3 regions of the Enterobacter cloacae complex sp. 394F7 genome follow, and region 1 is predicted to be linked to each of the others. Evidence: riboswitches for the same ligand, from Rfam matches in the RefSeq annotation. Region 1 holds a riboswitch; each other region holds the start of a gene.
The links. A riboswitch is a leader RNA that binds a small molecule or an ion and turns the genes downstream of it on or off. The one in region 1 is predicted to bind thiamine pyrophosphate.
Positions count from the first base shown of each region.

Region 2: it holds a riboswitch for thiamine pyrophosphate, as region 1 does, so the genes downstream of both, thiM (hydroxyethylthiazole kinase) here and thiC (phosphomethylpyrimidine synthase ThiC) in region 1, are expected to answer to the same signal.
Region 3: it holds a riboswitch for thiamine pyrophosphate, as region 1 does, so the genes downstream of both, thiB (thiamine ABC transporter substrate binding subunit) here and thiC (phosphomethylpyrimidine synthase ThiC) in region 1, are expected to answer to the same signal.

Region 1 covers NZ_JBXWCS010000022.1:4,945-15,255, forward strand. The annotation lists gene AC2FAK_RS21930 (YjaG family protein) at 1-195, opposite strand, end outside; gene nfi (deoxyribonuclease V) at 240-908, opposite strand; gene hemE (uroporphyrinogen decarboxylase) at 918-1,982, opposite strand; gene nudC (NAD(+) diphosphatase) at 2,023-2,796, opposite strand; gene AC2FAK_RS21950 (Rsd/AlgQ family anti-sigma factor) at 2,892-3,389, shown strand; TPP riboswitch at 3,444-3,553, shown strand; gene thiC (phosphomethylpyrimidine synthase ThiC) at 3,633-5,528, shown strand; gene thiE (thiamine phosphate synthase) at 5,528-6,163, shown strand; gene AC2FAK_RS21965 (HesA/MoeB/ThiF family protein) at 6,156-6,911, shown strand; gene thiS (sulfur carrier protein ThiS) at 6,895-7,095, shown strand; gene thiG (thiazole synthase) at 7,097-7,867, shown strand; gene thiH (2-iminoacetate synthase ThiH) at 7,864-8,997, shown strand; gene AC2FAK_RS21985 (sensor domain-containing diguanylate cyclase) at 9,323-10,311, shown strand, end outside.
Region 2 covers NZ_JBXWCS010000005.1:263,765-274,075, reverse strand. The annotation lists gene fbaB (class I fructose-bisphosphate aldolase) at 1-484, opposite strand, end outside; gene AC2FAK_RS10180 (nucleoside permease) at 737-2,014, shown strand; gene AC2FAK_RS10175 (ADP-ribosylglycohydrolase family protein) at 2,011-3,015, shown strand; gene AC2FAK_RS10170 (PfkB family carbohydrate kinase) at 3,012-3,965, shown strand; gene AC2FAK_RS10165 (GntR family transcriptional regulator) at 3,939-4,685, opposite strand; gene thiD (bifunctional hydroxymethylpyrimidine kinase/phosphomethylpyrimidine kinase) at 4,728-5,528, opposite strand; gene thiM (hydroxyethylthiazole kinase) at 5,525-6,295, opposite strand; TPP riboswitch at 6,332-6,428, opposite strand; gene AC2FAK_RS10150 (DUF4225 domain-containing protein) at 7,043-7,849, shown strand; gene AC2FAK_RS10145 (hypothetical protein) at 7,846-8,160, opposite strand; gene AC2FAK_RS10140 (hypothetical protein) at 8,624-9,100, shown strand; gene AC2FAK_RS10135 (hypothetical protein) at 9,152-9,592, opposite strand; gene AC2FAK_RS10130 (hypothetical protein) at 9,620-10,054, opposite strand.
Region 3 covers NZ_JBXWCS010000001.1:359,691-370,001, forward strand. The annotation lists gene araA (L-arabinose isomerase) at 1-685, opposite strand, end outside; gene araB (ribulokinase) at 696-2,405, opposite strand; gene araC (arabinose operon transcriptional regulator AraC) at 2,742-3,587, shown strand; gene AC2FAK_RS01805 (DedA family protein) at 3,716-4,483, shown strand; gene thiQ (thiamine ABC transporter ATP-binding protein ThiQ) at 4,473-5,174, opposite strand; gene thiP (thiamine/thiamine pyrophosphate ABC transporter permease ThiP) at 5,158-6,768, opposite strand; gene thiB (thiamine ABC transporter substrate binding subunit) at 6,744-7,727, opposite strand; TPP riboswitch at 7,759-7,859, opposite strand; gene sgrR (HTH-type transcriptional regulator SgrR) at 7,896-9,551, opposite strand; gene sgrT (glucose uptake inhibitor SgrT) at 9,640-9,792, shown strand; gene AC2FAK_RS01835 (sugar efflux transporter) at 9,914-10,311, shown strand, end outside.

The DNA of each region.
Region 1 (10,311 bases):
CTTTGCGTCTTTGACCGTCAGCGTTTCCCAGATGAGATCGAGGATCCGGCGATAAATATGGCCATCACCAAACTCCGTCTGCTTGCAGAACGCGGCGTAGTTCGGATACATGCGCTCGCACAGGCAAGCCATAAAGGTGACGTGCTGCCAGCTTTCCAGCTTCTCAAGGCGCAGGTGAATCGGGTTTTGTAGCATGATGAGATCTCGAATCGAAAATTAGCCGCAGTTTACCTGATTCATCACTGAATTTCCTGCCAACGAACAAAAGCCGGACGAGCAGAGGCCACCGCATCTGCCCAGCGCGTGGGCTCAGGTAAACGGTAACCCTTCATACAACGCTGCACCCAGGCCAGGGCGCTGTCCATGCTCACACGGTGCCCGGTTGCGATAAACAGCGGGTTACAGCGCGCTTTACTGCGCCAGACCCATGCCAGCTGCTCACCCTTATCGATAAGCGGCGCCAGCGCGCCCGGCTCGGCGGAGAGCGGCTCAAATGCACCGCACAGGCGTTTTTTGGCCACACCGATGGTGGGTACATCCACCAGCAGACCAAAGTGGCTGGCAACGCCTAAGCGACGCGGATGAGAGATACCGTGTCCATCAACAAACAGCAGATCGGGTTTTTGTGAGAGTTGCTCCCACGCTGCGAGCAGCGCGGGGTATTCACGGAAGGAGAGAAAGCCCGGTATGTACGGCATGGTGGTGGCGATACGCGCCACTTTGTACTCCACCAGCTCAAGTGAGGGATACTTCAGCAGCACCATCGCCGCCCGCGTCACTTCACCGCCCTGCTCAAACCCGACATCCGCACCGCCTATATACTGCGGGGGATCCTTATCCAGACGATCCTCGCGGATCACGGATGAAGCCAGTTCTATCTGTTGAGCGCGTAATGACGCGAGATCCATAACCACTCCTTATTTGTGATATTGCGCAGAAAGTCGGTGCACCGCCTCCACAAACGCGCCAGCGTGCTCTGGCGGAACGTCCTGATGGATACCGTGCCCGAGGTTAAACACGTGCCCTTCCCCCTGGCCAAAGCCAGCCAGAATAGACGCCACCTCTTCTTCAATACGGGCAGGCTGCGCGTAGAGCATGGACGGATCCATATTGCCCTGCAGCGCCACTTTGTCACCCACACGACGGCGCGCGTCGGCGATATCGGTGGTCCAGTCGAGACCCAGCGCATCGCAGCCGGTCGCCGCCATGGCTTCCAGCCACTGACCGCCGCCTTTGGTGAACAGCGTGACCGGCACACGGCGGCCTTCATTTTCACGCAGCAGGCCATCAACGATTTTGTGCATGTAGTAGAGCGAAAATTGCTGATAATCGCGCCCGGTCAGCACGCCGCCCCAGGTATCGAAAATCATCACCGACTGCGCACCCGCTTTGATCTGCGCGTTCAGATAGAGGGTGACGCTTTTCGCCAGCTTATCGAGTAGCGCATGCAGGGCCAGCGGCTCTGCATACATCATCTTTTTGATCACGGTAAAGGCTTTACTGCTGCCGCCTTCAACCATATAGGTCGCCAGCGTCCACGGACTGCCGGAGAAGCCAATCAGCGGGACTTCGCCTTTCAGTTCACGACGAATGGTGCGCACGGCATTCATCACATAGCCCAGCTCCTGTTCAGGATCGGGAACGGGCAGCTTATCAACATCCGCTTTGCTTTTGATTGGGGAAGTGAAACGCGGGCCTTCGCCGGTTTCGAAATAGAGCCCAAGGCCCATCGCATCCGGAATGGTCAGAATGTCCGAAAAGAGAATGGCGGCATCCAGCGGGAAGCGGCGCAGCGGCTGGAGCGTGACTTCACACGCCAGCTCGGCATTTTTGCACAGCGACATAAAATCGCCCGCCTGCGCACGCGTGGCTTTGTATTCTGGCAAATAGCGTCCCGCCTGGCGCATCATCCACACCGGGGTGACATCAACGGGCTGGCGCAGCAGCGCACGCAGATAACGATCGTTTTTCAGTTCGGTCATTTTTGCAGTTCCTTAAGCGTCATGGCCTCAGTGTAACATGTCACTCAGCATCAGCCCGACACATTGCTACGGTATCTTCTATCAGCCGACGGGCGACGGTGCCTGGCGGTGGCAGCAGCGGCAAATCGTCATAACGATACCAGTTCGCCTCCAGCAACTCTTTCTGGTCGATGACAATCTCGCCGCTGTCATAATCGGCCATAAAGGCCGTCATCAGCGACTGCGGGAACGGCCACGGCTGGGAGGTAACATAGCGCAGGTTTTTAACCTTAATCCCGCTCTCTTCCATCACTTCACGCGCCACCGCCTGTTCCAGCGTTTCGCCCACCTCGACGAACCCGGCCAGCACGGTATGAATGCCGTTGCGGTGGCGGGTGTGCTGCGCCAGCAGGATGGAATCGTCACGACGGATAGCGACGATAATGCACGGCGCAATTTGCGGGTAGTAACGCTCACGGCAGTGGCTGCAGAGCATCGCCCACTCGGTTTTACTGGGGTGCATGGTGTGACCACAGTAGCCGCAGTACTTATGCGAACGGTAAAACTCAGCCAGCTGCACGCCCCGGCCCGCCAGCTGGAACAAACCCACATCCTGATCCAGCACCTGACGAACCGATCCCATGTCATTGCGGCGTGGCTGTTGGATCAACCACACGGGTTCACCCTGCCATTCCCCGATCTTCAGCGCGGGCAGGCCGACAAGATCGAATTTTTCTGCTGCGCCATAGGGTATTTCCCCGGCAGGCAACCATAATTTTTGTTCGTGACTGACGATCCACCAACCCAGATCTGATTTTTCAATAATACGATCCATATCTATTGCACTACCTTCGCTTCACTGACATGTTGTTAGCATTGTGGTTACATTTTGGATAAGCAGATTCAATTCTCAACCTTGCGGAGTCAACCATGTTAAACCAGCTAGAGAGCCTGACTGAGCGCGTTAGAGGAAGTAACAAACTGGTGGATCGCTGGCTACATGTGCGCAAGCATCTACTCGTGGCTTATTACAATCTGGTCGGTATTAAGCCTGGCAAAGAATCGTTTATGCGGTTGAATGAAAAAGCGCTGGATGATTTTTGTCAGAGCCTGGTCGACTATCTGTCCGACGGCCATTTCAATATTTATGAACGCATTATCCGCGAAATGGAAGGGACTACACCGTATTTAGCGGCCAGCAAACTCTATCCGCTGCTGGAAGCTAACACCCAGCAGATCATGGATTACTACGATTCCACGCTTGAGAACGCTATCGATCACGATAACTATCTTGAGTTTCAGCAGGCGCTTTCCGACCTCGGCGAAGCGCTGGAAGAGCGATTCACGCTGGAAGATAAGCTGATCGCCCTCGCCCTGGATCACGGCCTGGATGTGAGCCACGAAGATAACGTCGCGCGACCTGCTTGAGTTCTTAATCGTTAACGAGTAATTTACAACCATTCGCCCCTCTGCGGAGGGGGATTTTTCTTGTCGGAGTGCCCAGTGTGCAAGCACGGGCTGAGACCGTTAATTCGGGATCCGCGGAACCTGATCAGGCTAATACCTGCGAAGGGAACAAGAGTCACACTGCTGTTGTATCGCCCCCAGGGCGATCCTCTCTTGCTTCATCCGTCGTCTGACAAGCCATGTCCTTCACTTTTGGAATGAGCTATGTCTACAACAAAACTGACCCGCCGCGAACAGCGCGCACAAGCCCAACACTTCATCGACACTCTGGAAGGCACCGCTTTCCCGAACTCAAAACGCATTTACATCACCGGTTCACAGGCGGATATTCGCGTGCCAATGCGTGAAATCCAGCTTAGCCCGACCCTTATCGGTGGCAGCAAAGCGCACCCGCAGTATGAAGATAACGAAGCCGTTCCGGTGTATGACACTTCCGGTCCGTACGGCGATCCTGCGGTTGCCATTAACGTTCAGCAGGGGCTGGCGAAATTGCGCCAGCCGTGGATTGACGCGCGTAACGACTGCGAAGAGCTCTCTGACCGCAGCTCGGCGTACACCAAAGCGCGTCTGGCGGACGATGGTCTTGATGAGCTGCGCTTCACCGGGTTGCTGACGCCGAAACGCGCGAAAGCAGGTAAATGCGTTACCCAGCTGCACTATGCCCGCCAGGGCATCGTCACGCCGGAGATGGAGTTTATCGCCATTCGTGAAAACATGGGCCGCGAGCGTATCCGCAGCGAGGTGTTACGCCACCAGCATCCGGGAGAAGGCTTCGGGGCACGTCTGCCGGAAAACATCACGCCGGAGTTTGTGCGTGATGAAGTGGCCGCTGGCCGCGCGATTATCCCTGCCAACATCAATCACCCGGAATCTGAACCAATGATCATTGGCCGCAACTTCCTGGTGAAGGTCAACGCCAATATCGGCAACTCAGCCGTGACCTCCTCCATTGAAGAAGAGGTGGAAAAACTGGTCTGGTCGACACGCTGGGGCGCGGACACGGTGATGGATCTCTCCACCGGGCGCTACATCCACGAAACCCGCGAGTGGATCCTGCGCAATAGCCCGGTGCCTATCGGAACGGTGCCCGTTTATCAGGCACTGGAGAAGGTGAACGGTATTGCCGAAGACCTTACCTGGGAAGCCTTCCGCGACACGCTGCTGGAGCAGGCCGAGCAGGGAGTCGACTACTTCACCATTCATGCGGGCGTGCTGCTGCGCTACGTGCCGATGACGGCGAAGCGTCTGACCGGTATTGTCTCGCGCGGCGGCTCTATCATGGCCAAATGGTGCCTGTCGCACCATAAAGAAAACTTCCTCTACGAACACTTCCGCGAGATCTGTGAAATCTGTGCCGCGTACGATGTCTCCCTGTCGCTGGGCGACGGCCTGCGTCCGGGCTCCATTCGTGATGCCAACGACGAAGCGCAGTTTGCCGAACTGCATACCCTGGGTGAGCTGACCAAAATCGCCTGGGAGTATGACGTGCAGGTGATGATTGAAGGCCCGGGACACGTGCCAATGCAGATGATCCGCCGCAACATGACCGAAGAGCTGGAGCACTGCCACGAAGCGCCGTTCTATACCCTGGGGCCGTTGACCACGGATATCGCTCCGGGCTATGACCACTTCACCTCCGGGATTGGTGCGGCGATGATCGGCTGGTTCGGCTGCGCCATGCTCTGCTATGTGACGCCGAAAGAGCACCTCGGCCTGCCCAACAAAGAAGATGTGAAGCAGGGGCTGATCACCTACAAAATCGCCGCTCACGCCGCGGATCTGGCCAAAGGCCACCCTGGCGCGCAAATCCGCGACAACGCCATGTCGAAGGCGCGCTTTGAATTCCGCTGGGAAGACCAGTTCAACCTGGCGCTCGATCCTTTCACTGCCCGCGCGTATCACGATGAAACTCTGCCGCAGGAGTCGGGTAAAGTGGCGCACTTCTGCTCCATGTGCGGGCCAAAATTCTGCTCGATGAAAATCAGCCAGGAAGTGCGTGACTACGCCGCCGCGCAAACCATTGAAGTGGGTATGGCGGATATGTCAGAAACCTTCCGCGCGAAGGGCGGCGAAATCTACCTCAAAAAAGAGGAGGCGTAATGTATCAGCCTGATTTCCCTTCCGTTCCCTTCCGTTTAGGGCTCTATCCTGTGGTGGACAGCGTGGCGTGGATCGAACGCCTGCTGGCGTGCGGCGTTCGCACAATCCAGTTGCGCATCAAGGATAAACGTGATGACGAGGTGGAGGCCGATGTGGTCGCCGCCATCGCGCTGGGGCGTCGCTACGACGCGCGCCTGTTTATCAACGACTACTGGCGACTGGCCGTTAAGCACCAGGCGTACGGTGTGCATCTGGGTCAGGAGGATCTGGAAACAACGGACCTGAGCGCTATCCGGGACGCTGGATTAAGACTGGGGGTGTCAACACACGACGACATGGAGATCGACGTGGCGCTGGCGGCTCGCCCTTCGTACATCGCACTTGGCCATGTTTTTCCGACGCAGACCAAACAGATGCCCTCTGCCCCACAGGGGCTGACGCAGCTGGCGGCGCACGTTAAACGCCTTGCCGATTACCCTACCGTCGCGATCGGAGGGATCAGCCTGGAACGCGCTCCTGCCGTGCTGGATACCGGTGTCGGCAGTATCGCTGTCGTCAGCGCCATTACCCAGGCGGCAGACTGGCAGGCCGCCACCGCACAGCTGTTAAAGCTGGCAGGAGCAGGCGATGAATGATCGTGATTTTATGCGCTACAGCCGCCAGATCCTGCTGGAGGATATCGCCATTGACGGGCAGCAAAAGCTGCTCGCCAGCCGGGTCCTGATTGTTGGTCTGGGCGGATTAGGCGCTCCTGCCGCGCTCTATCTGGCAGGCGCGGGCGTGGGCACGCTGGTTCTGGCCGATGATGACGAGGTACATATCAGTAACCTGCAGCGACAAATCCTCTTCACCACGGAGGATGTTAACCAGCCCAAAGCGCAAATCACCCGCAAAAGGCTGAAGCAGTTGAACCCGGACATCACGCTCATCGCGCACCAGGAGCGGCTCCACGGCGACACTCTGCAGCGCGAAGTCGCCCTTGCTGATGCGGTGCTGGACTGCACCGACAATATGGCGACCCGCCAGGCCATAAACGCCGCCTGCGTGGCACAGAATACGCCACTTATCACCGCCAGCGCGGTCGGTTTCGGCGGGCAGATGATGGTATTGACCCCGCCCTGGGCGCAGGGCTGTTATCGCTGCCTGTGGCCGGATGATGCCGAGCCGGAGCGCAACTGCCGCACCGCGGGCATACTGGGCCCGGTGGTGGGCGTGATGGGGACCCTGCAGGCGCTGGAAGCCATTAAATTGCTCAGCGGTATGGAAACAGAGCGCAATACGCTGCGGCTGTTTGATGCCCGCTCCAGCGGCTGGCGTCACCTGGCACTGCACCGCGCCAGCCACTGTCCGGTGTGCGGAGGCCGCAATGCGCATTCTGTTTAATGATGAGCCGATGAAATTCGATGACGGTCTCACCGTTGCCGCGCTGCTCGAGAAGCTGCGCCAGCTCAAGCCTGGAACGGCGCTGGCGCTTAATCAACAGATCCTGCCGCGTGAGCAGTGGGAACATCAGCAGGTGAGCGAAGGCGACCAGATCCTGCTGTTTCAGGTTATCGCCGGGGGCTGAGATGTTACGTATTGCTGATAAAGTCTTTGATTCACATCTGTTTACCGGGACCGGAAAATTCGCCTCGCCGCAGCTGATGGTGGATGCCATCCGTGAAAGCGGCAGCCAGCTGGTGACGCTGGCGCTCAAGCGCGTCGATCTGCGCCATCACAGCGACGCCATTCTGGCACCGTTGCTGGATGCTGGCGTTACCCTGCTGCCCAACACCTCCGGTGCGAAAACGGCTGAAGAAGCGATTTTTGCGGCTCAGTTGGCCCGTGAAGCGCTGGGTACCCACTGGCTGAAACTGGAAATACATCCGGATGCGCGCTGGCTGTTGCCCGACCCCATCGAAACGTTAAAAGCGGCCGAAAAGCTGGTGCAGCAAGGCTTTACCGTTCTGCCCTACTGCGGGGCCGATCCCGTGCTGTGTAAACGGCTGGAAGAGGTCGGCTGCGCTGCCGTCATGCCGCTGGGCGCCCCAATTGGTTCTAATCAGGGACTGGAGACCCGCGCCATGCTGGAGATCATCATTGAGCAAGCCACCGTGCCGGTGGTGGTGGATGCAGGCATTGGCGTGCCCAGCCATGCCGCCCAGGCGCTGGAGATGGGAGCAAGTGCCGTGCTGGTGAACACAGCCATTGCGGTCGCCGACGACCCCATCAGGATGGCTCGTGCGTTCCGCATGGCCGTGGAGGCCGGCTTGCTGGCACGAGAGTCTGGCCCGGGAACGCGCAGTTTTCAGGCACAGGCCACCAGCCCGTTGACCGGCTTTCTGGAGGCGCTCTCATGACCACCTTTACCGACCGCTGGCGGCAGCTTAACTGGGACGATATTGCCCTGCGTATCAACAGTAAAACGCAGGCTGATGTGGAGCGCGCCTTACAAGCCCGTCACCTGTCCCGCGACGATATGATGGCCCTGCTCTCTCCGGCGGCGAGCACCTTTCTTGAGCCGATGGCCCAGCGCGCTCAGAGGCTCACCCGCCAGCGTTTTGGCAACACGGTGAGCTTTTACGTACCGCTCTACCTCTCTAACCTGTGCGCGAATGACTGCACCTACTGCGGCTTCTCCATGAGCAACCGCATCAAGCGGAAAACACTCGATGAGAGTGAAATCGCCCGTGAGTGTGCCGCCATCCGTGAAATGGGTTTTGAGCATCTCCTGCTGGTCACGGGTGAACACCAGAGCAAAGTCGGGATGAACTATTTTCGACAGCACCTTCCGGCCATTCGCCGTCAGTTCGCGTCGCTACAGATGGAGGTTCAACCCCTGTCGCAGGAGGAATACGCGGAGCTTAAAACCCTCGGGCTGGACGGAGTGATGGTGTATCAGGAAACCTACCACGAGGCGACGTATGCCCGGCATCACCTGAAGGGAAAGAAACAGGATTTCTTCTTCCGGCTGGAGACCCCGGACAGGCTGGGCCGGGCCGGGATCGACAAAATCGGTCTGGGCGCGCTGATTGGGCTGTCAGATAGCTGGCGAGTGGATTGCTACATGGTAGCGGAACACCTGCTATGGCTGCAGCAGCACTACTGGCAAAGCCGTTACTCCATCTCTTTCCCACGCTTGCGGCCGTGTACGGGAGGTGTTGAACCCGCCTCGGTAATGGACGAACGTCAGCTGGTCCAGGCCATCTGTGCGTTTCGCCTGCTTGCCCCGGAGGTTGAACTATCCCTCTCGACGCGTGAATCTCCTGCGTTTCGTGACCGCGTGATCCCGCTTGCGATTAACAACGTCAGTGCGTTCTCCAAAACGCAGCCAGGGGGCTACGCCGACGACCATCCGGAGCTGGAACAATTTGCGCCACATGATGGTCGACGGCCAGAAGCGGTTGCCGCCGCCCTGACCGCGCAGGGGTTACAACCAGTCTGGAAAGACTGGGATAGTTGGCTGGGAAGAGCCTCGCAAATGCGTTGAAACGCGCTGCAAGCCGGTAAAAAATTGTCGAGGCGCTCTGGAGAGTCACAACCGGACGATTGTCATCTATCGTCCGGTTTTTTATTGTCATGCCGTCAGCAACGGAAGCTGACCAGGGCGAAAAGCTTCTTCCTCGTTTCGCCCTGCCTCTGATTCATTGCACACGCCGCCCGCCAGTGAATGAGTATTTTCTTAATGCTTCTTAAGATAAATCATCTCATCTGAAACTGTGTTCCGTATAATTCACAGCTAACCGCAGGACAGCGACTATGCTGAGAGGATATCGGCAGACGAAAAACTCACCATCAGGATTGATGTACAACTCATGGCACTTCACAGCAGAAAGCTCTCTTTTACCCGACCCATTATGCTCAGCTTTGCGGGGATCCTGTGCAGTTTTGCGCTGATCGCGGTCGTGGTTACCCTTTCACAACAAAAAGATTTTCTTGAGGATTATCATAAGATTAATGGTAACTTCACCCACAACCTGGCGGTGAACTACACCGAATCTATCCTGCGTGAAAACGACTATATCCTTGGGCGTTCGGCGCTCTATTTTGCACGCAACGACACGCTGAACGAGATGCTGAACGTCAATCCGTCGCAGGGTTTACAGATGTTGATGCATCTACAGAACCTGATGCCGACCGTCTCTTCCATTTCTCTGACAGACACCCAGGGCCGTTATCTGCGCGCGCCGGAGGTACTTCCCACGGAAAAGAGCAAAACCTTCGATCCCCGGACGCGTCCATGGTTCATCGCCCAGGCGGAAGCCAGCATCTTCAGCCACTATACCCGCCCCTACATGGACTATTTTACCGGGCATCCCACGGTCACTCTTTATAAGCCGTTGATTTCGCCGGAAGGACGGCTCAAGGGTACAATAGCATTTCATCTCGATTTGACCTCCATGGGGTTTACCCTTCGTCAGATGGTAGCGCCTGTACAAGGGGAATTCTTTGTTGTCGAACGCGACGGTGCCGTGGTGCTTCATCCTGATCCGGGCGCACTCTTCAAGCAGTACGTGAGCGAAGCGCTGATGGACAAAATGACCAGCGGCGAAGGCCATCTGTATGATAAAAAAACCAAAGCCTGGTATTACTACTACTCCTTCACCAACCCGGACTGGTTTGTCATCTACCGGGTTTCGGGCGCAACGCTCACCGACATTACCCGCCATGAGACCACTATCGTCGGCTGGGGTTTTGCGCTGGCGGCCATCATTATCATCCTCTTCGGTCTGTACCTGCGCCATGAGTCGCGTACCGTGCTGATGACGATTATCAACGCCATCAAAACCGGCGACGTCAACCA
Region 2 (10,311 bases), on a different contig from region 1:
CTGCGCCCATATTGAACGCCTGCTCCACGCTGGCGTAGAGGGTCTGGTCATATTCGGTTGGGTAGCTGAGCGTCTCGTTGTGGTTCAGTTTGACGAGGAAAGGAATGCGGTGGGCATAACGCCGTGAAACAGACGCCAGCACGCCATAGGTAGAGGCCACACAGTTACAGCCCGCTTCAATCGCCAGCTCAACAATGTTCTTCGGATCAAAGTAGAGCGGATTGGCTGCAAAGGAGGCGCCTGCCGAATGCTCAACGCCCTGGTCAACCGGCAGAATCGAGAGATACCCGGTACCGCCCAGCCGCCCGGTATTATAGAGCGTCTGCATATTTCGCAGCACGGCCGGTGGACGGTTGTTATCCACCATCACGCGGTCAACGTAGTCGTGGCCGGGCAGATAAAGCTGGTCGGCTGGAATGGTCATACAACGATGCTGTAAAAGGCTGTCGGCGTCTTTGCCAAGCAACTGCGCAATATCAGTCATAGCGATGCTCCCGTAATTCCGACGTCATGTCGGTGAGTGTTTATCCAGACCCACATTTTTATGGGCAGACTAAGCCTGGTACCGACTTAACAGATTTTCCAGCATTTGCATTTTTTTTCAGCACAATCTGCTGGCTCGATTCGTGTACAACAAAACTGTTACATTGATCAAACAATCACCACAAAGGTATTTCAAAGGTATTATTGAATGGTATGTTAAAGGCGTACTCTCACTGACATGCAGGATTAAACAATGAAAACGAAAGTCCAACTGTCATTCATGATGTTTGTTGAATGGTTTATCTGGGGAGCGTGGTTTGTGCCGCTGTGGCTATGGCTGAGCAAAAGCGGCTTTACCGCCGGGGAGATTGGCTGGTCCTACGCCTGTACGGCCATTGCGGCGATCCTGTCGCCTATTCTCGTCGGCTCGCTGACCGACCGCTTCTTTGCCGCCCAGAAAGTGCTGGCGGTTCTGATGTTTGCCGGTGCCATTCTGATGTACTTCGCCGCACAGCAAACCCAGTTCAGCACCTTCTTCCCGCTGCTGCTGGCCTACTCTCTTACCTATATGCCCACCATTGCGCTGACCAACAGTATTGCCTTCGCCAACGTCGATGACGTGGAAGCCGATTTCCCGCGTATACGCGTGATGGGCACCATCGGCTGGATCGCCTCCGGTCTGGCATGCGGGTTCCTGCCGCAGATGCTGGGCTATAGCGATATCTCTGATACCAATATTCCGCTGCTGATGACCGCAGCCAGCTCCGCCCTGCTGGGCGTGTTTGCCCTGTTCCTGCCGAATACGCCGCCGAAAAGTACCGGCAAGCTGGATTTCAAAGTGATGCTCGGTCTGGACGCGCTGATCCTGCTGCGCGACAAAAACTTCCTGGTATTCTTCTTCTGCTCTTTCCTGTTCGCGATGCCGCTGGCCTTCTATTACATCTTCGCCAACGGCTATCTCACCGAAGTGGGGATGAAAAACGCCACCGGCTGGATGACGCTCGGCCAGTTCTCTGAAATCTTCTTTATGCTGGCGCTGCCATTCTTCACTAAACGCTTTGGTATTAAGAAGGTCTTACTGCTGGGCCTGCTCACGGCCGCCATCCGCTACGGTTTCTTTGTTTACGGCGGCGCAGAACAATACTTCACCTATGCGTTGCTGTTCCTCGGCATTCTGCTGCACGGGGTGAGCTACGACTTCTACTATGTAACCGCGTATATCTACGTGGATAAAAAAGCGCCGGCGCATATGCGTACGGCTGCGCAAGGCCTGATTACGCTGTGCTGTCAGGGCTTTGGTAGCCTGCTGGGTTACCGCCTGGGCGGCGTGATGATGGAAAAAATGTTCGCTTACAAAGAGCCGGTGAATGGGCTGACCTTCAACTGGGCCGGAATGTGGACATTCGGTGCGATCATGATTGCCGTGATTGCCGTGCTGTTTATGCTGTTTTTCCGCGAATCGGACAAAGAGATCACCGCAATTGAGGTGGTTGATGGCGATGCTGCGCTGACACAAGGGGAAGTTAAATGAAACAAGAACGTATTCTCGGTGCCCTTTACGGGCAGGCGTTAGGGGATGCGATGGGTATGCCCTCCGAGCTATGGCCAAGAAAGCGCGTAAAAGCGCACTTCGGCTGGATCGACCGCTTCTTACCCGGCCCGGCAGAGAATAACGCGGCCTGCTATTTTAAGCGCGCGGAGTTTACCGATGATACTTCGATGGCGCTGTGCCTGGCCGATGCGATTATCGAATGCGACGGGGAGATTGACGCGGATATCATCGGCAAACACATCCTGAACTGGGCGCTGGATTTCGATGCCTTTAATAAAAACGTGCTGGGTCCCACCTCAAAAATCGCGCTTAACGCCATCCGCGACGGCAAACCCGTCAGTGAACTGGACAACAACGGTGTGACCAACGGGGCGGCGATGCGGGCTTCCCCGCTGGGCTGCCTGCTACCGGCGACGCGGCTGGAACATTTTGTCGGGCAGGTCGCGCTGGCCTCCAGCCCGACGCATAAATCGGACCTCGCCATCGCCGGGGCCGTGGTGATTGCCTGGGCGGTTTCGCGCGCCATCGACGGCGAGCGCTGGCAGAACATCGTCGATGCCCTGCCCGGCATTGCCCGCTACGCACAGGAGGCGAATACCACCACCTTCAGCGCCTCGCTGGCGGCACGTATTGAACTGGCGCTTAAGACCGTGCGGGAAGCCCACGGCATCGACTCCGCCAGCGAGCAGGTTTACCAGCTTATTGGTGCGGGCACCAGCACCATTGAGTCCGTTCCGGCGGCGATTGCGATGGTGGAGCTGGCCGGCACGGACCCAAACCGCTGCGCGATTTTGTGCGCCAACCTCGGTGGAGATACAGACACCATCGGGGCGATGGCAACGGCCATCTGCGGGGCACTGCACGGCGTGCAGGCGATTGACCCGGCGCTGAAGGATGAGCTCGACACCGTAAACCGGCTCAATTTTGACCACTACTGCGAAAAACTGCTGCACTACCGGGAGCAAAGGGAGGGCGTATGAGTACGTTAGCCCAGCGTCTTGAAACATTACAGGCCACACGCCCGGTCACGGTGCTGGGCGCGGCGGTCATCGACGTGATCGCCGACGCGTACGCCCTGCCCTGGCGCGGATGCGATATCGAGCTGAAACAACAAGGGGTGAATATCGGCGGCTGTGCGCTGAATATTGCCATCGCCCTGAAGCGGCTCGGCATTGCGGCGCAAAACGCCCTGCCCGTTGGCCACGGCGTATGGGCGGAGATCATCCGTAACGCCATGGCTAGGCAGGATCTGCACAGCGCCGTGGAGGCCGAAGCGGGCGATAACGGCTGGTGTCTGGCGCTGGTAGAGCCTGACGGCGAACGCACCTTTATGTCGTTTAGCGGCGTGGAGAACCAGTGGCAGCCGCACTGGCTGGATGGGCTGAACGTCCCACCGGGTAGCCTGGTGTATCTGTCCGGCTATCAGCTGGCATCGCCATCGGGCGAACTGCTTACACGCTGGCTGGAGTCGCTGGAAAACGTCACCGCGTTTATCGATTTTGGCCCCCGCATTGCTGATATTCCCGACGCGCTGATGGCGCGGATCATGGCTCTGAAACCTATCGTGTCGCTCAATCGTCAGGAGGCGCAGATTGCCGCGGAGCGCGCTGGCATGGACGTTGATACTTTAGGCGTGCAGTGGCAGCACCGTTATGGCGCCGCGCTGATTATTCGTCACGACAAAGATGGCGCAGCCTGGTATGAAGGCGACGCATCGGGTTATGTTCCTGCGTTTCCCGCCACCGTCGTCGACACCATTGGCGCAGGCGACAGCCATGCGGGCGGTACGCTTGCCGGTCTGGCGGCAGGATGGCGTCTGGCGGATGCCGTGACGCTGGGAAATGCCGTGGCGGCCTGGGTGGTCAGCCACCGCGGCGGGGATTGCGCGCCGACGCGCGAGGCCTTACTCCTCGCACACAAAGACGTATAGGTCGCTGCGACAGTAGCTGATGCTGTACTCAATCGGCCGGTGCTGCTGGTCAAGCGCAACCTGCTTGATCACCAGTACCGGTATTTTGTCATCCATACTGATATGCGCCTGAAACTCGCTGTCCGGCATCCGGGCGCTGACCCGGGAGCGGGTGCGTTGCGGAAAGATATTCTGGCTACGGAAGTAGTCGTACAGCGAGATGCCAATTGCGTCCGGGTCATGAATTAACTCAACCGGAACCCAGGACTCCTCAATCGACACCGCGTCATCGTCAACGTAACGAATGCGCTTAAGCAAGAATACCTCGCTGTCCGGGGGTACCGACAGCTGGCTGGCGACCTCTTCCGGACACTTCACCACCCGTTTATTCACCCATAGCGTGTTAGGTTTTTTACCGCGCAGCACCACCTGCTGGGAAAACCCGCGCGCTTCCTTGAGCGAATATTCAAAGATGTTGTTGATCTGTGTCCCGTAACCCCGGGCGCGCGTTACCACGCCCTCTTCTTCCAGCGCCTGCATCGCTTTGCGCACGGTAATGCGCGACACCCCGGTTAACTGGCTCAGATCGCGCTCGCCGGGCAGAATATTCCCGTGCTCCAGCACTCCGCTGCGTACCGCGTTTTTTACCGTTTCGGCAAATTTCAGATACAGCGGCATGTTGTCGGGCGCGGCGATCCGTTCATTCAGTTGAGCGATTAACCGGGTATGCGCTTGTTCCATCTCTGTTTTCTCAGGCCTGGTGTTTCCTGCCAGTATACTGGCTTACCACCATGCATGAAAATGATGAACCGGCCCAATACCGTGACCCACTTCCAGAGTATCGGCTTTTGCCAGCGCGGCGGAGAGCCACGTTTTGGCCTCGCGTACCGTATCGCCCCAGCTGTTGTGCCGTGGACGCAGCGCCGCCAGCGCGGCAGAGAGCGTGCACCCCGTACCGTGGGTATTTTTGGTGTGCACACGCGGGGCCGTGAAACGCAGTTCACCGTCACGGGTAAAGAGCCAGTCCGGGCTTTCATCGTCATCAAGATGGCCGCCTTTCATTAGCACCGCGCCACACCCCATCGCCAGCAGGGCGTTCCCCTGCTCTTTCATCTCACGTTCGTTCTGCGCGTGCGGCGCGTCTAACAGTGCGGCCGCTTCCGGCAGATTTGGCGTAATCAGCGCCACCTGCGGCAGCAGTTTCTTGCGCAATGTCTCAACAGCAGAGGCAGAGAGCAGCGGGTCGCCGCTTTTAGCCAGCATCACCGTATCCAGCACCACATTTTGCACCTGATAACGTTGCAGCCGCTCGGCCACCGCTTCGACGATATCCGTTTCTGCCAGCATCCCGATTTTGGTGGTGTCGATGCGCACATCGCTGAATACCGTGTCCAGCTGTGCACCGACAAAATCAGGTTCGATACGGTAGACCGACTGCACGCCACGGGTGTTTTGCGCCACCAGGGCGGTGATCACCGAGCAGCCGTAAGCGCCAAGAGCGGAGAACGTTTTCAGGTCGGCCTGGATACCGGCACCGCCGCTTGGATCGGTACCGGCAATCGTCAGAGCATTAATTCGTTTCATGCCTGTGCCTCCAGGTTGTGCAGCGCATCAAGGAACGCGCTGGCAAAGCTGCCCGGCCCGTGAGACTGCGCAACGGCGATCGTTCCGGCACGCTTCATCCATCCGCAGGCAGCGGCAACATTATCCAGCCGATCGCCCGGCAGCGAGCAGCTCGCCGCCACCACCGCCGAGAGCGCACACCCGGTGCCCACCACGCGGGTCATTAACGGATCGCCGCCCGCAACCTTTCGGGTGCGCTGGCCGTCGGTAACGTAATCCACCTCCCCCGTCACTGCCACAATGGCATTGGACTGGCGAGCCAGCGCCTGTGCGGCGGGCAGCGCGGCAGCGGCGGTGTCGGTGGTATCGACACCGCGTCCCCCTGCGCTCATCCCCGCAAGGGCGAGAATTTCCGACGCATTGCCGCGAATGGCGGCTGGTTTCAGTGCAAGGATCTGATGACAAAAGCGGGTACGGAACGCCAGAGCGCCCGCGGCAACCGGATCAAGCGTCCAGGGCTTGCCTGCCGCCACCGCGCTCTCAATAGCCCGACGCATCGACTGGGCGCGGGGCGTGGTGAGGGTACCGACGTTAATCAGCAGCGCATCGGCCATCCCGGCAAACTGCTCGGCCTCTTCGGCTTCAATCACCATTGCCGGAGAAGCACCAAGCGCCAGCAGAACGTTGGCCGTAAAGGTTTGCACGACATCATTGGTCATACAGTGCGTGAGCGGCGAACGGGTTCGGAAGTGATGTAAAACGTGTAAATCGAGCAGGTCAGGCTGCATGGGTTCGCTCCTGCCTTGCGTGAAGAAGCGATGACCAGAGGAGGCATCTGACTTCCCTACGCTGGCATTATCCAGATCAGGTAATACGGGTATTTCTCAGCCTTCACAAAGAAGGGCACCCCGAGTCAAATAAATAAAAATCAAAAGCTTGCGATTAACGTCCCGTTAATCCCTGTTCTGGATCATGCCAGCGGAAAGCCAAAGACTCAACCCTAAAAAATGCTCTGTGTCCCAGCTTGTATCACAAGCTGTATCCCACATCCAAACGACAAAAAGGCCGGATTGCTCGAGCCTCTTTTAGTTGTGATCTTTCGCTGTTTTCGAAACCGATCTGACGTGTGACGGTCTCAGCCAAATTTAAAGAGGCCAGGGATATGCTCGCTCTTCACATTGCAGCCCACAGCCCACGCAAGAACCTTCGCTATCACGTTCTGAAACGTGGGGGAAGCCTGCCAATACTCAAAAAAATATTAGAACCTTACCTGCCAGTAAGCTTGTTCTCTTCAATCCTTTCGACTGCAGTTTATAAGGTATAGAAAATGAAGAGTACGTTACTCGCTCGCAGTCCTGCCCGTACTCCAGGACGTTTGAAACGTCGGAGAATAAAAGTAGAGAATTGCGGCATGGAGTCTCAAAGTTTGATCATGTGTTCTTTCCGCTAAAATAAGACGTTGGGAATGTATTTCCTTTTGTCTTCGACCTTATTGCACGTAAAATGACCAGACACATTTTGGGAAGGAGTCTTTAATGGATATCGCGCTGCTCAACAGAGGCTGGAACAGAACATGGTCAGATACCATGGTGAATCTGGAAGCCCGGAAACTCGTCGAAACAGCAAACCGGTTGTCAGCATTCTATTTGCAAGATGGTCTAACACGTATCAAGTTTGTCGAAGAGATAAAACAGGTCGTAGAAAAGGAGTTCGAGGCAGCACGGCGAGCTAAAACAGACGAAGAATGCATTATATGCATCAAAAATCTGCGTGCCGAAACGGATAATCTGCACGAACAAGAACGCCTGTTAAAAACCAGAGCCGCACAACTTTATGCACAGGTCGAGTTTGTTCGGGAAAATAATAAAATCGTCGGATATATGATTTCGGCTGTGAATATCGTTATATCAGGGATGGTTTTCTATGGTGGGATGATCATGATCTCGACGATGAACCCTATTGGAGTCCTCGCTGGTGCAATCTTAGTTGCTGATGGCACTAACGGTATAACTAAAGAAGTGAATAAATTTTTATCTCAAGGGGAATCTAACTCTGAAGGTGTGGTCGCTGACAAAGTGATTAATATTGCTCAGTTTATGGGGTTTAAGGCTGAATCTGGTCTGGCTTTGTATAACACTCTGACATTAAGCGCAAACATCTACAGCATTTTTGGATTAGCGCGAAAAGCAGGTGCCTGGCGATTGTTCCGTTGGCTTCCCCACGATTACTATCGTAAAGTCAACATAATGAGTCGCCCCAAGTTAACTATGAAAATAGTAGGCTACGGTATCAAGGCTAAAGTTATTTTTGACCTGCTTTCCACCGAAGCACCGAATCATTAACCTCTGTATTTTCTCCAGAACCGCCAGGATTTGTAAGAAAGGACTGGCGGTTGAACAAAAACAGCAATCAACATTGCTATAGATAAACCGATCCCTGTGGATATGATGTATTGTATTTCATTTGAAATAATTACCCAGAGAAACATTGCCATGAAAGCGGAAAAGATCCAAATAACTATCCTGAATCGATTTGCCAGATCCTGAATCGCTTCTCCCAACGTACCACCATAGCTTTCAACATTGTTTTTTATCTTCTGCAAATCCGATGGTGTAAAACCAGAACGTAACAAAGCTTCATCAGTAACTTTCATATTGTATCGTCCTTTATCTTTCAAAGATGTTTCCCCAACCCCAGATTGTACAAGCAATCATACTGATGAACGTTATAGCAATCCAGCCGAAACTTTTCGCAGACTCTATCCCCTTTCTTATCGTCTGGGTGGTACCAGGGCGTTTCAACCATTTAAGGTTAACGATCACATAATGTTTATACAATTTATCAGATTTTAGACAATACAAGCCTTAATGCCCGTTAGTGAACCACTCAGGACTCCCAATCAGCCCCCATCAATCACAGAAGAAACTGAGGATATCCACACCGGCGGGAACAATCCGCAGCCGATCCAAGTTCCGCAGACACTGAAGGACAGCATCGATAAGAACCAGATGCCCGCAAAAGCCAAACCGCGACAAGCCAGCATAACGGCGGACACTTACCGGCAGTTATTCGCCTAACTGCCGCACACCGTCGCAGGTAACGCGCTTCGGTTTATTATGGTAACTGGCCGTCGTAAAAACGAAGTTGTTGAAATGGTGCGACAGGAGATACGGCGCGATGTATGGTTCATTTCTGGAAACCGTTCAAAGAATAGCAGCGTTCGCGACGTGCTGGGGCTTTCGCCTACAGACGCAGGCAAATGCTGGCCTGTCGGCGGAACAACTTTAAACGACGTTTTAGCGCGGCTGGGCGTGATGGCTGGTTACACCGACGAGCAGACCGGCGAACCGGTAGAAGTGACATGCGCCGTTCACAATTTGCGCCGTTCCTGGGCTAACATTCTGCGCATTGAGGTTAGACGCGATCAGGAAAAAACCGATCTAATGCTGGCGCACACATCACAGAACTATGATCAGACGTCAAAGACCTACCAGAAAATTGCGGAAATCCACACCGCAAACGTTGCGGATGGGTGGCGGCGCTGGAATAGCTACTGGCGACAAGCTATTGAACAGTCAGCGGCGAACCATTAATGGATAAAGCCCGCTTCATTCGGGCGTAAATTTTATAACTTATTGGAGTATTTATGGCTGTTCATCCGTTTCTTCGGATATGACCTCCACAATTTCCCCGCACTCCCCGCACACCACGTGAAGTTGGCTATCTTCTTCGGATTCGTATATTTCACTCTTTAAGCTGTGACAGTTAGGACATTTTATTTCATTATCAAACCCAATAAATTTAAGGAATAGGTTTTGAATTAATGAAACAGCAGTGCAAGTAAGTAAAAGACAAATCTTTGCATCAGGTAAATTTTTATTTGAAGAATGCACTGTTTCTGCAGATAGATCCCACGCAGATTCAACAGTTGAACGGCAATATTTCCTTAAGCCAGAATTATGCTTTCCTGCCGCATATAACCCAATGACTATTCTGCAGATATTCTTAAAATCAGCAGCTTTAATGTTATCTTTCTTTAAAATATCCTCATGAGTTTTATAAAGATGGGCAGCGAGTTCAACCATACTCTCTCTACATGTTAACCCAATACTTTAAATGTCTTCAGGGGCACTTATATCATTCAGAGCAACAGCAGAGGCATTAAGCCTACGACTGATTGAGCATAGCATATCGATATCTAAGGGCAATTCATCAATAACATGTTTGAACTCACTATGATGTCTTGCCTGTAGTCTCTGCGTTATACCTAAATGAAAAGAGTATGCTTCGTCAGCAGAAAAGAAATATTCACCCTGAGTATAAAGATTTAAAGGGACGAGTTCTCCCTCAGCAACCCACCAGTTACCATCATTTTTTGTTCTAACATTCCAAATATTTACTTCGTACCCTAAATCGTTAAACGTCTTTTCAACCTGCATATTTTTTATATTTTCAAGATTCTGAGATCTTAAGTATTCAGTAATTCTTTTCTCGGCATCAATAGTGAAAACGCATGATAATATATAACTAAAATCATCATTATACATACTACTACAACACATAATTCAATGACACATATTACCATACTATACGCCCGACAGCGGTATGCCCTTATGCACTCTTCACCAAATTAAAATCAACTATTCCATATAGGTAAATCTTATTTATTTTGAAAACATGATTAGCAACCAATTGAGTCTGTACGCAATTGCAGGACGCGAATGGTGAATGTAACGTGAAGCCAGCTAAACAGAACAGCAGCGTTAAACAACTTATCAATGAAACTGATTACGTTATGAACCAG
Region 3 (10,311 bases), on a different contig from region 1:
GCGCGCTCACGTCGCCATCGCCGATCTCATTGACGACCTGCACCAGGTCACCCACGGCCCAGGTGTTCACGGAAAAACCAAACTTGATCTGCGCGGCAACTTTATCACCGTCGGTGACTGCCACTTCACGCATGTTGTCGCCAAATCGCACCACTTTCAGATGGCGGGTATCCTGTTTGGAAACGGCCTGACGCATCCAGGAGCCGATGCGTTTCTGCGCATGTTGATCCTGCCAGTGTCCGGTCACTACGGCGTGCTGCTGACGCATACGGGCGCCGATGAAGCCGAACTCACGGCCGCCGTGCGCGGTCTGGTTCAGGTTCATAAAGTCCATATCAATGCTGTCCCATGGCAGGGAGGCGTTGAACTGGGTATGGAATTGCAGCAGCGGTTTGTTGAGGATAGACAGACCGTTGATCCACATTTTGGCGGGTGAGAAGGTGTGCAGCCACACCACCAGACCCGCGCATTTATCGTCGTAGTTCGCGTCACGGCAGATATGGGTGATCTCATCCGGCGTCGTGCCCAGCGGCTTCAGCACCAGTTTGCATGGCAGTTTGGCCTCAGCATTCAGCGCGTTCACGACGTGTTCCGCATGTTTCGTCACCTGTTGCAACGCTTGCGGTCCGTACAAATGCTGGCTGCCAATCACAAACCACACTTCATAATTATCAAAAATGGTCATCGTCGTGTCCTTAATGGGTCAGGGTTGCCGTCGTATCCGCGGTGTGTTTTGACGGGGCGGCGACAGGGAGATAGTGAAGTTCGGCGCTTTTTGCCCATTGCTGGTAGCGCTGATAAAGCTGTTCAAAGCGTTGCGCCTGTTGAGCACGCGGCTGAAGGGTATTTTCGACCGCGCTTGCCATATGCTGCTGTGCAGTCGGGATATCGGCGTGTACGCCCGCGGCAACGGCGGCGAAAATGGCCGCACCCAGCGCGCAGCATTGATCGGACGCGACAATCTGCAGCGGACGGTTCAGCACGTCGCAGCAGGCCTGCATGATCACCGGGTTTTTACGGGCGATACCGCCCAGCGCCATGACGTTATTGACGTCGATGCCCTGTTCGGTGAAGCACTCCATAATCGCGCGGGCACCAAAGGCGGTGGCTGCAATCAGGCCGCCAAACAGGGCCGGGGCATCGGTCGCCAGATTGAGATCGGTGATAACGCCTTTAAGACGCTGGTTGGCAAATGGCGTACGGCGGCCGTTGAACCAGTCGAGCACCACCGGCAGGTGTTCAAGAGACGGATTTTTCGCCCACGCGGCGGTGAGCTGGGGCAGCAGCTGTTTCTTACTCTCGGCAATCTGGGTTTTCAGTTCCGGGTGCGCGGTCGCCAGCTGGTCCAGCGGCCAGCCCAGTACCCGACCAAACCAGGCGTAAATATCGCCAAACGCAGACTGCCCGGCTTCCAGACCGATAAAGTCCGGCACCACGCTGCCGTCGACCTGTCCGCAGATACCTTTCACTGCGCGGTCACCGACGCTGGCCTTATCCGCCGTCAGGATGTCGCAGGTGGAGGTGCCGATCACTTTCACCAGCGTATTGGGTTGGGCGCCAGCGCCCACCGCGCCCATATGGCAGTCAAACGCACCGCCGGAGATTGCCACGTTTTGCGGCAGGCCCAGGCGTGTTGCCCACTCTTCACAGAGCGTGCCCACCGGAATATCGGCGGTAAAGGTGTCGGTAAAGAGCGGGTACTTCAGGCTCTTGTTGATAATCGGATCGAGTTCATCGAAGAAGGCTGCCGGTGGCAGACCGCCCCAGCTTTCATGCCATAGGGATTTATGCCCGGCGCTGCAGCGGCCGCGGCGAATATCCTGCGGGCGGGTGGTACCCGAGAGCAGGGCAGGAACCCAGTCACACAGTTCAATCCACGATGCGGCTGCCTGTGCAACCGCTGCGTCAGCGCGGGTGACATGCAGGATCTTGGCCCAGAACCATTCACTGGAATAAATTCCGCCGATGTAGCGCGAATAGTCGGTTTTGCCCGGCTGGTGGCACAACCGGGTGATGGCTTCGGCCTCTTCGACGGCGGTATGGTCTTTCCACAGCACAAACATGGCGTTCGGGTTGTCGGCGAACTCAGGACGCAGCGCCAGCACCCGGCCTTCCGCATCCACTGGTGCGGGGGTAGAACCGGTGCTGTCTACGCCGATCCCAACCACCTCTGCACGCTGGGCGTCAGTCAGTTCTGCCAGCACGGTTTTGATTGCCGCTTCCATCGACTCGATGTAGTCGCGTGGATGGTGACGGAACTGGTTGTTTGGCGCATCGCAGTAGCGCCCCTCTTGCCAGCGTGGGTACCACTCAACGCTGGTTGCTATCTCCTGGCCGGACGTACAGTCCACTGCCAGGGCGCGAACCGAGTCGCTGCCAAAATCGAGGCCAATCGCAATTGCCATGGTGTTGCTCCATCAGAAAACAGGTATGAGAGAACATTAGAGACTGGGGGCGAAAATCGTCAGGCAGGATCCGCTAATCTTATGGACTAAATTGCTGTTGAGATGGAAAGTGTGACGCCGTGCAAATATTCAATGTGGACATTTCTGCCGCACTTATAGACACTTTTGTTACTGCTTATCTGCCCACTCTGGCGGAGAAATCAGGGGGAAAGGCTGAAACATGGCGGACGTAAAAGAGACGTGATGCTTTTTGGATCTCGTCGCAGGCCATTTTTATACGGCTTTTAACGATATGGACAATTGGTTTCCTTCAGTACCGTTGGGAGAACTGAATCTATGGCCGAAACGCAAAACGATCCCTTACTGCCGGGTTATTCGTTTAACGCCCACCTGGTGGCGGGGCTGACCCCTATCGAGGCTGAGGGATATCTCGATTTTTACGTTGACCGTCCGCTTGGGATGAAAGGGTACATTCTGAACCTGACCGTGCGTGGGGAAGGGATAATCAAAAACAACGATCAGCAGTTCGTCTGTCGTCCCGGCGATATGCTGCTGTTTCCACCTGGCGAGATCCACCATTACGGGCGTCATCCGGATGCCAAAGAGTGGTATCACCAGTGGGTCTACTTCCGCCCCCGCGCCTACTGGCAGGAGTGGCTTTCGTGGCCAGCCATTTTTGCGCACACCGGTTTTTACCGCCCGGACGACGCTCATCTGGCCCAGTTCCGCGAGCTGTTTGCCCAGATCATAGAGGCAGGGCAGGCCGGTGGGCGCTACGCTGAGCTGCTGGCGATTAATTTGCTTGAACAGGTGTTACTGCGCCGGATGGAGGCGATTAACGCGTCGCTTAATCCGCCGCTGGATAACCGTGTGCGTGATGCCTGCCAGTACATCAGCGACCACCTGGCCGACAGCCAGTTTGATATCGCCAGCGTGGCCCAGCATGTCTGCCTGTCGCCGTCGCGGCTGTCGCATCTGTTCCGGCAGCAGTTGGGTGTCAGCGTGCTGAGCTGGCGCGAAGATCAGCGCATCAGCCAGGCGAAACTGCTGCTCAGCACCACCCGGATGCCCATTGCCACCGTCGGGCGCAATGTGGGCTTTGAAGATCAGCTCTATTTTTCCCGCGTATTTAAAAAATGCACTGGCGCCAGCCCCAGTGAATTCCGGGCGGGATGTGAATAAACGGTAAAAAAAGATAAACAAGCAGGTGAACAACGGAAGCAACCTGTAAACTATTCAGACAATTGTTGTCTTGACGCGGTGCAGGGCGCTAAGCAGAATCCCTGATTCGTTTTCTGACCGGAATAGTTATGCAGGCATTGCTGGAACATTTTATTACCCAGTCGGTTATGTATTCGCTTATCGCCGTTGCGCTGGTGGCGTTTCTGGAATCGCTGGCGCTGGTTGGGCTGATCCTGCCTGGTACGGTGATGATGGCGGCGTTGGGCGCGTTGATTGGCAGCGGTGAGGTCAATTTCTGGCAGGCATGGCTGGCCGGTATGATCGGCTGCTTACTGGGCGACTGGATCTCCTTCTGGCTGGGCTGGCGTTTCAAGAAACCGCTGCACCGCTGGTCATTCATGAAGAAGAACAAAGCGTTGCTGGATAAAACCGAGCATGCACTGCATCAGCACAGCATGTTTACGATCCTCGTCGGACGCTTTGTCGGGCCAACGCGTCCGCTGGTGCCGATGGTCGCCGGGATGCTGGAGCTGCCCGTCGCAAAATTCGTTTTGCCGAACATTATCGGCTGCGTCTTCTGGCCGCCGTTCTACTTCCTGCCGGGGATCCTGGCGGGGGCGGCAATTGATATTCCTGACGATGTGCAGAGCGGTGGCTTTAAATGGTTATTGCTGGCAACAGCGCTGCTGTTATGGCTCGCTGCATGGTTGTGCTGGCGGCTATGGCGCAGCGCGAAAGCGAATGTCGATCATCTGACGCGCTATCTGCCTCGTTCGCGCTTGCTGTGGCTGGCGCCGCTGACGCTGGGCGTTGCCGTCGTGGCGCTGATCGCGCTGATTCGCCATCCGCTGATGCCGGTGTACGGTGAGATCCTGTTGAAGGTGGTCAGCCGTTAAGGATCCCCAGCAGGTGCGACGCGCTTGCTTTGCCACTCATCAACACTTCGGTTTCACCCTCCCACACGATCCGACCCTCCGCGATCACCACCGATCGCGGGGCGATGCGTGCGGCATCTTCAATACTGTGTGACACCATCAGCATCGTCAGTTGCTGACGCTGGCAGACCTCCTGTACCAGGGCGAGCATCTCCTGGCGCAGCGCGGGATCGAGTGCAGAGAAGGGCTCATCCAGCAGCAGTATCGGCTGCTCGCGAACCAGACAGCGAGCCAGCGCCACGCGCTGACGTTGTCCGCCAGAGAGCTCTCCGGGGAGTCGGTCAATAAACGTGGTAATGCCCATCTGCCCGGCAATATGCTCCAGCTTCTGGCGCTGTGCGTCGTTCAGTTTCAGCCCCGGATCCATACCCAGCGCGATGTTTTGCCGCACCGTCAGATGGGTGAACAGGTTATTTTCCTGGAACAGCATCGAGACCGGACGCCTGGCGGGCGGGGTGTAGGTATGGTCGTTGTTTTCAATCATTATCGACCCGCTTGCCGGTTGCAGAAAACCGGCAATCAGATTGAGTAAGGTACTTTTCCCTGCCCCGCTTGGGCCAAGCACGGCAATCATCTCACCCGGGCGTACCGACAGGCTGAACCGCATAGGCAGGTGTTGGTAGAGCCAGGTGACATCAGTCAGTTTTAACATTGCGCCCCGGAAGTTTTTCGATAACGGTAAATAAGGCAAAGCACAGCAACAGCAGCAACAGCGCCGTGACGGCCCCCTCCTGGCTGCGATAGGAGCCGATCTGCTGATACAACCAGTATGGCAGCGTGCGGAAATCTTCATTGCCGAAGAGCGCCACCACACCAAAATCTCCAATGGAGAGCACACAAGCGAAGGCCAGCGCCTGAGCAAGCGGGCGTTTCAGCGCTCGCAGTTCAACCACCTTTAACCGGCGCCAGCCCTGTATACCAAGCGACTGACACAGCAAAGCGTAACGGCTATTGACGTCGCGCATGGGGTTTTCCAGCACCTTCAGCGCATAGGGAATGGCCATCAGGGCGTTGGTAAAAATCACAATTCCGTCGGCGCTTTCCGGCAGACCAACCGTACTGTTGAACAATAAAAAGAAGCCGGTTGCCAGGACGATGCCCGGCATTGCGAGGATTAACATCCCCGTCAGCTCCAGCGCTTGTCCGGCTTTGCGCGCCTGGCGCGCATATAGTTCGCGACTGCTCCACAGCAGCATCATGGTCAGCATGACGCACAATAGCCCGGCAGCCAGTGCGATGCGCAAGGATGTCCAGGTCGCCTGCCAGAGGACGGGCTGTTGCAACACGGAGACGAGGTTAAGGTTAATGCCATCGACGATGACGGCCATCAGCGGCGGCAGCAGCAGCAGCAGGGCCAGTACGATCAACATCACATCCGCGATTCGGCTGTGCAGGCTGTCCTGAGGATCGCGCCAGCCTGTAATCTGATGACTGCCCGGTGGAATGGCTTTGCTCAGACGCTGACTCAGCAGGACCAGCACAAGACAGCACAGCATCTGTACCAGAGCCAGAAGCGCAGCGCGGCCGGGGTCGTAGTCGTAACTCAGCGCCTGGTAAATCGCCAGTTCGATGGTGGTCGCCTGTGGTCCACCACCAAGAGAAAGCACGGTGGCGAAACTGGCAAAACAGAGCATGAAGATCAGCGCCGCAACCGGAGGGATTTGACGGCGCAGCCACGGCCATTCGACAAAGCGGAAGAATGACCAGCCGCGCATACCCAGCTGTGCCGCAAGCTGACGCTGCTCGCCGGGGATAGCCTCCAGCGCCTGTAAAAAAAGCCGGGTCGCCATGGGCATGTTGAAAAAGATGTGCGCCAGCAGAATACCTTTGAGTCCGTAAGGGGAGAAGGTCCACTCCAGACCAAGCAGGTTAAAGAGGGCGGCCAGCCAGCCCTGACGACCATACACGCTCAGGATCCCAAATACCGCCACCAGGACGGGCAGGATCAGCGTCATGGCGCACAGTCTCAACAGCGCCTCCCTGCCGGGGAAGCGTCTGCGGTAGAGCGCCCGCGCGAGAAAAATGGCCGGGATCACCGACAGCAGGGCAGAGAGAAACGCCTGCCAGAAAGAGAACCGGATGACGTGCCAGAGATAGCTGTCGTGCCAGAGAGAGCTCAGATCACTCTCCGGCGCGTTAAACCACAATGCCAGAAAAGCACCCAGACTGACCGCCACCATCACTACAGCGGCGAGCAGTCCGGGAAATAACCAACCGGGAATTAGCGGCTGACGGCGCGTTGCCATTCACTTACCCATGCTGCTCGCTGCGCGGCGACCTGCTGCGGCGTAAACTCCAGCGAGGTTTGCGGTTTGGTCAGTTGCTCAAAGCCAGCAGGTAGCGTCACGTTGGTCACCGGATACATCCAGTTACCCGTTGGGATCGCATTCTGGAACGCCGGGGAGACCATGAATTTCAGGAACTTCTCGGCCAGTTCCGGCTGCTTGCTGGCGGCAGTGCGGGCAGCCACTTCCACCTGCAGATAATGACCTTCAGCGAAATCAGCGGCGGCGTAATTGTCTTTCTTCTCGGCGATAATGTGATAAGCCGGGGAGGTGGTGTAGCTCAGCACCAGGTCGCTCTCCCCTTTCAGGAACAGGCCATAGGCTTCGCTCCAGCCTTTGGTGACGGTCACGGTTTTGGCGGCCAGCTTCTGCCACGCTTCCGGCGTTTTATCACCGTATACCTTCTGCATCCACAGCAGCAGGCCCAGACCTGGCGTGCTGGTGCGCGGATCTTCATAAATCACGCGCCATTTCTGGTCGCTTTCCACCAGCTCCTTCAGGCTTTTCGGCGGGTTCTTCAGCTTGTTTTTGTCATAAACAAACGCAAAATATCCGTAATCGAACGGCACAAAGGTGTCGTTTTTCCAGCCGCCCGGCACGTTAACCGCATCTGTCGCTACGCCGCTTTTGGCGAAAAGTTTCGTTTGCGAGGCCGCATCCAGCAGGTTGTTATCCAGGCCGAGTACCACGTCGGCCTTGCTGTTTTTACCTTCCATACGCAGACGGTTAAGCAGCGAGACGCCATCTTCCAGCGCCACGAATTTCAGTTCGCAGTTGCAGTCGGCTTCAAAGGCTTTTTTGACGACCGGGCCTGGGCCCCAGTCGGCTGAAAAGGAGTCGTAGGTGTAGACCGTCAGGACGGGTTTTGCGAAAGCAGGTAGCGCAAACAGCGCCAGCAGGGGAAGCACTTTTTTTAACACTTTGCACCTCAAGGTTGAGTGGCAAAGGATTTTGAGCGACAGCCTCAAATCCCTTCGCCGGCGTTATCCGGATCAGGTTCGACGGGTATTATCTCAGCGCACATCAGTGATGCAGCACCCCGTTGAGAACGGCGGTATTGTAATGATTTGGCGAATATTACGAAAGTGTTATGGCTCCGGTGGCGCAAACCAGGCGGATTTAAAATCAAACCAGCCCAGCGTATTCATCCGTAACCCCCGCATACTGCGCTGGCCCTGGATCATCAGCCAGTGGTGGATCAGCGGCACGATCGCCTGTTCGGCCAGCAGCGCCTGACACCAGGTGGCCAGGTTCATCTCGCCCGCACGCCATTGCGCCGCATCCTGCTGCCAGTCCCGATCGATACAGTGCTGGATCAGCGGGACTTCATACAGGTGTGAGAAGAGCGAGAAATCGAGCGGCAGGGTGAAGTTGGCGCTGTTCAGCCAGATATCGCTGGTCAGTTCCCCCTGGTGCCATTCGTCATAGTCCACTTCCCTGATGTCCAGCCGGACGCCTTCTGCGGCCAGCAGTCTGGTCATGATCCTGGCGATAAAACGGTGTTCCACGTGCTCGCGGTAGTAGGTCAGGGTGACAGACTCCAGCCCTGCTGGTTTGTCACAGTGGGCCGGCCGGGCATGATGCCAGCGAGGAAGCAACCCGTACGCCGGGAACCAGTACGTCTGATACTGTTCTTCCGCATGGTAAATCAGATTGGAGGGAGATAAGACGTGGCTGATCCATTTGCGTACCGCCTGATTGGCCCCGCGGTGGGTGCGGCTGTCAAACAGCAGGTAGTAGCAGCCCTCCTCAAGGCGGCTTTCCACCGCCTTTTCGCCCGTTGTGGGGCCTTCAAGCGTCAGCCCGGCGCTGAGCTCTTCATTGAGATCCGGTAATACCCAGACGTTCACTTCGTCGATCAGCGCCCGGTAGCCAAAATAGTCATCAAACGCGCGAATTTTCAGCTGGTTATTGGTGTTACGCGACACGGCATAGGGCCCGGTGCCAATGGGCTGGCTGGCAAAATTGTGCAGCGATTCCCACTCTCCTGGCAAAATCATTGATGGGACATACCCCAGCAGCCAGGGGAGCCATTTATCCGGCTGAGACAGTTCTATATCCAGCGTCCAGGCGGTGGGGGAGTGAACGCGCGAAATATGCGAAAAAAGCGGAAGCTTGCGGGCACGTTCCAGTGAGGCGATGACATCGCGCATTTCCAGCTCGCGGCCGTGGTGAAAGTGGATGCCGGGACGTAAGAAGAAGCGCCAGTGACGTGGGGAGAGTTGCTGCCAGTGGTGCGCAATATCAGCTTCCAGTTCCCCGTTTTCCTCATTTATTCGCGTCAGGCCGCTGAATATTTGTCGCGCCATATGGGTTTCTGAGCGGCGCAAGGCCGTGCCGGGGAGCAGATTCTTCATCGGGCGATAGTAGAGCACCCGCAGAATGTGGCGGCCCTGACGAAAACTCCGCCCAAGATGGGAGACCAGCATCTGACGTACCGCGGCTTTATCGCCTACCAGTTGCACCAGCTGATCGATTCTGTCCTGTTCCAGCAGGTCTTCCGCTCGCTGTTGCTGCAAGGCCAGCCCGGTATAGAGAAAGGTCAGGCGTGAGCGTTTGCCGCGTCCCGCTTCGGCTTCCCAGTTTAACCAGCCCTGTTGCTGCATGGTGTTAAGCAGCGTGCGCATATGACGTCGGGAGCAGTTAAGGAGTTCAGCCAGTTCGTTAAGCGTGGTCTCCTGCGATTGCCCTTCGCAGCACTGCCAGAGGCGGATGAATTGTTGTTGCAGACGACCAGAAGGCATAAAAGGGGAACTCCTGACAAAAAATCAGCAATTTATTAATCCCTATATTAAGCCAATAATGATTCCCGATGAAGTGAGGAGGTACATTATGAAGAGGTCTACCGCACGTCAGTTTTATCAGCAGTACTTTTCAGCGACAAAAGGAACGTCCTGGCTGGCCCGTCAGTGTGCTGAGCAACGGCTGAAAATGTTAGAAGAACTGATGCAGTGGGACGTTACGAAACCGACCTCTTCTCGCTAACTCGCCTCGATCATGTGTGACTGAGTATTGGTGCTTATCACCCGCCAGCAAAATGTTTTTTGCTGGCTTTTTTCGTTTATTCTTTCACCCAATTTCGATTCGCTTTCACAAGGACTTGCAGATGCTCTGGTTAATGACGATGGGGCGACGCCTGAACGGCGTGTATGCCGCTTTTATGCTGGTGGCCTTTATGATGGGCGTGGCGGGGGCGCTGCAGGCACCGACGCTGAGTCTTTTTCTCAGCCGGGAGGTGGGGGCGCAGCCGTTTTGGGTCGGCCTGTTTTATACCGTGAACGCCATCGCCGGGATCCTGGTGAGCCTGGGGCTGGCGAAACGATCCGACAGCCAGGGCGATCGCCGCAAGTTGATCCTCTTTTGTTGCGCCATGGCTGTGGGTAACGCGCTGCTGTTTGCCTTTAATCGTCACTACCTGACGCTGATCACCTGCGGCGTGCTGCTGGCCTCGCTGGCGAACACCGCCATGCCGCAGCTGTTCGCGCTGGCCCGGGAATATGCCGA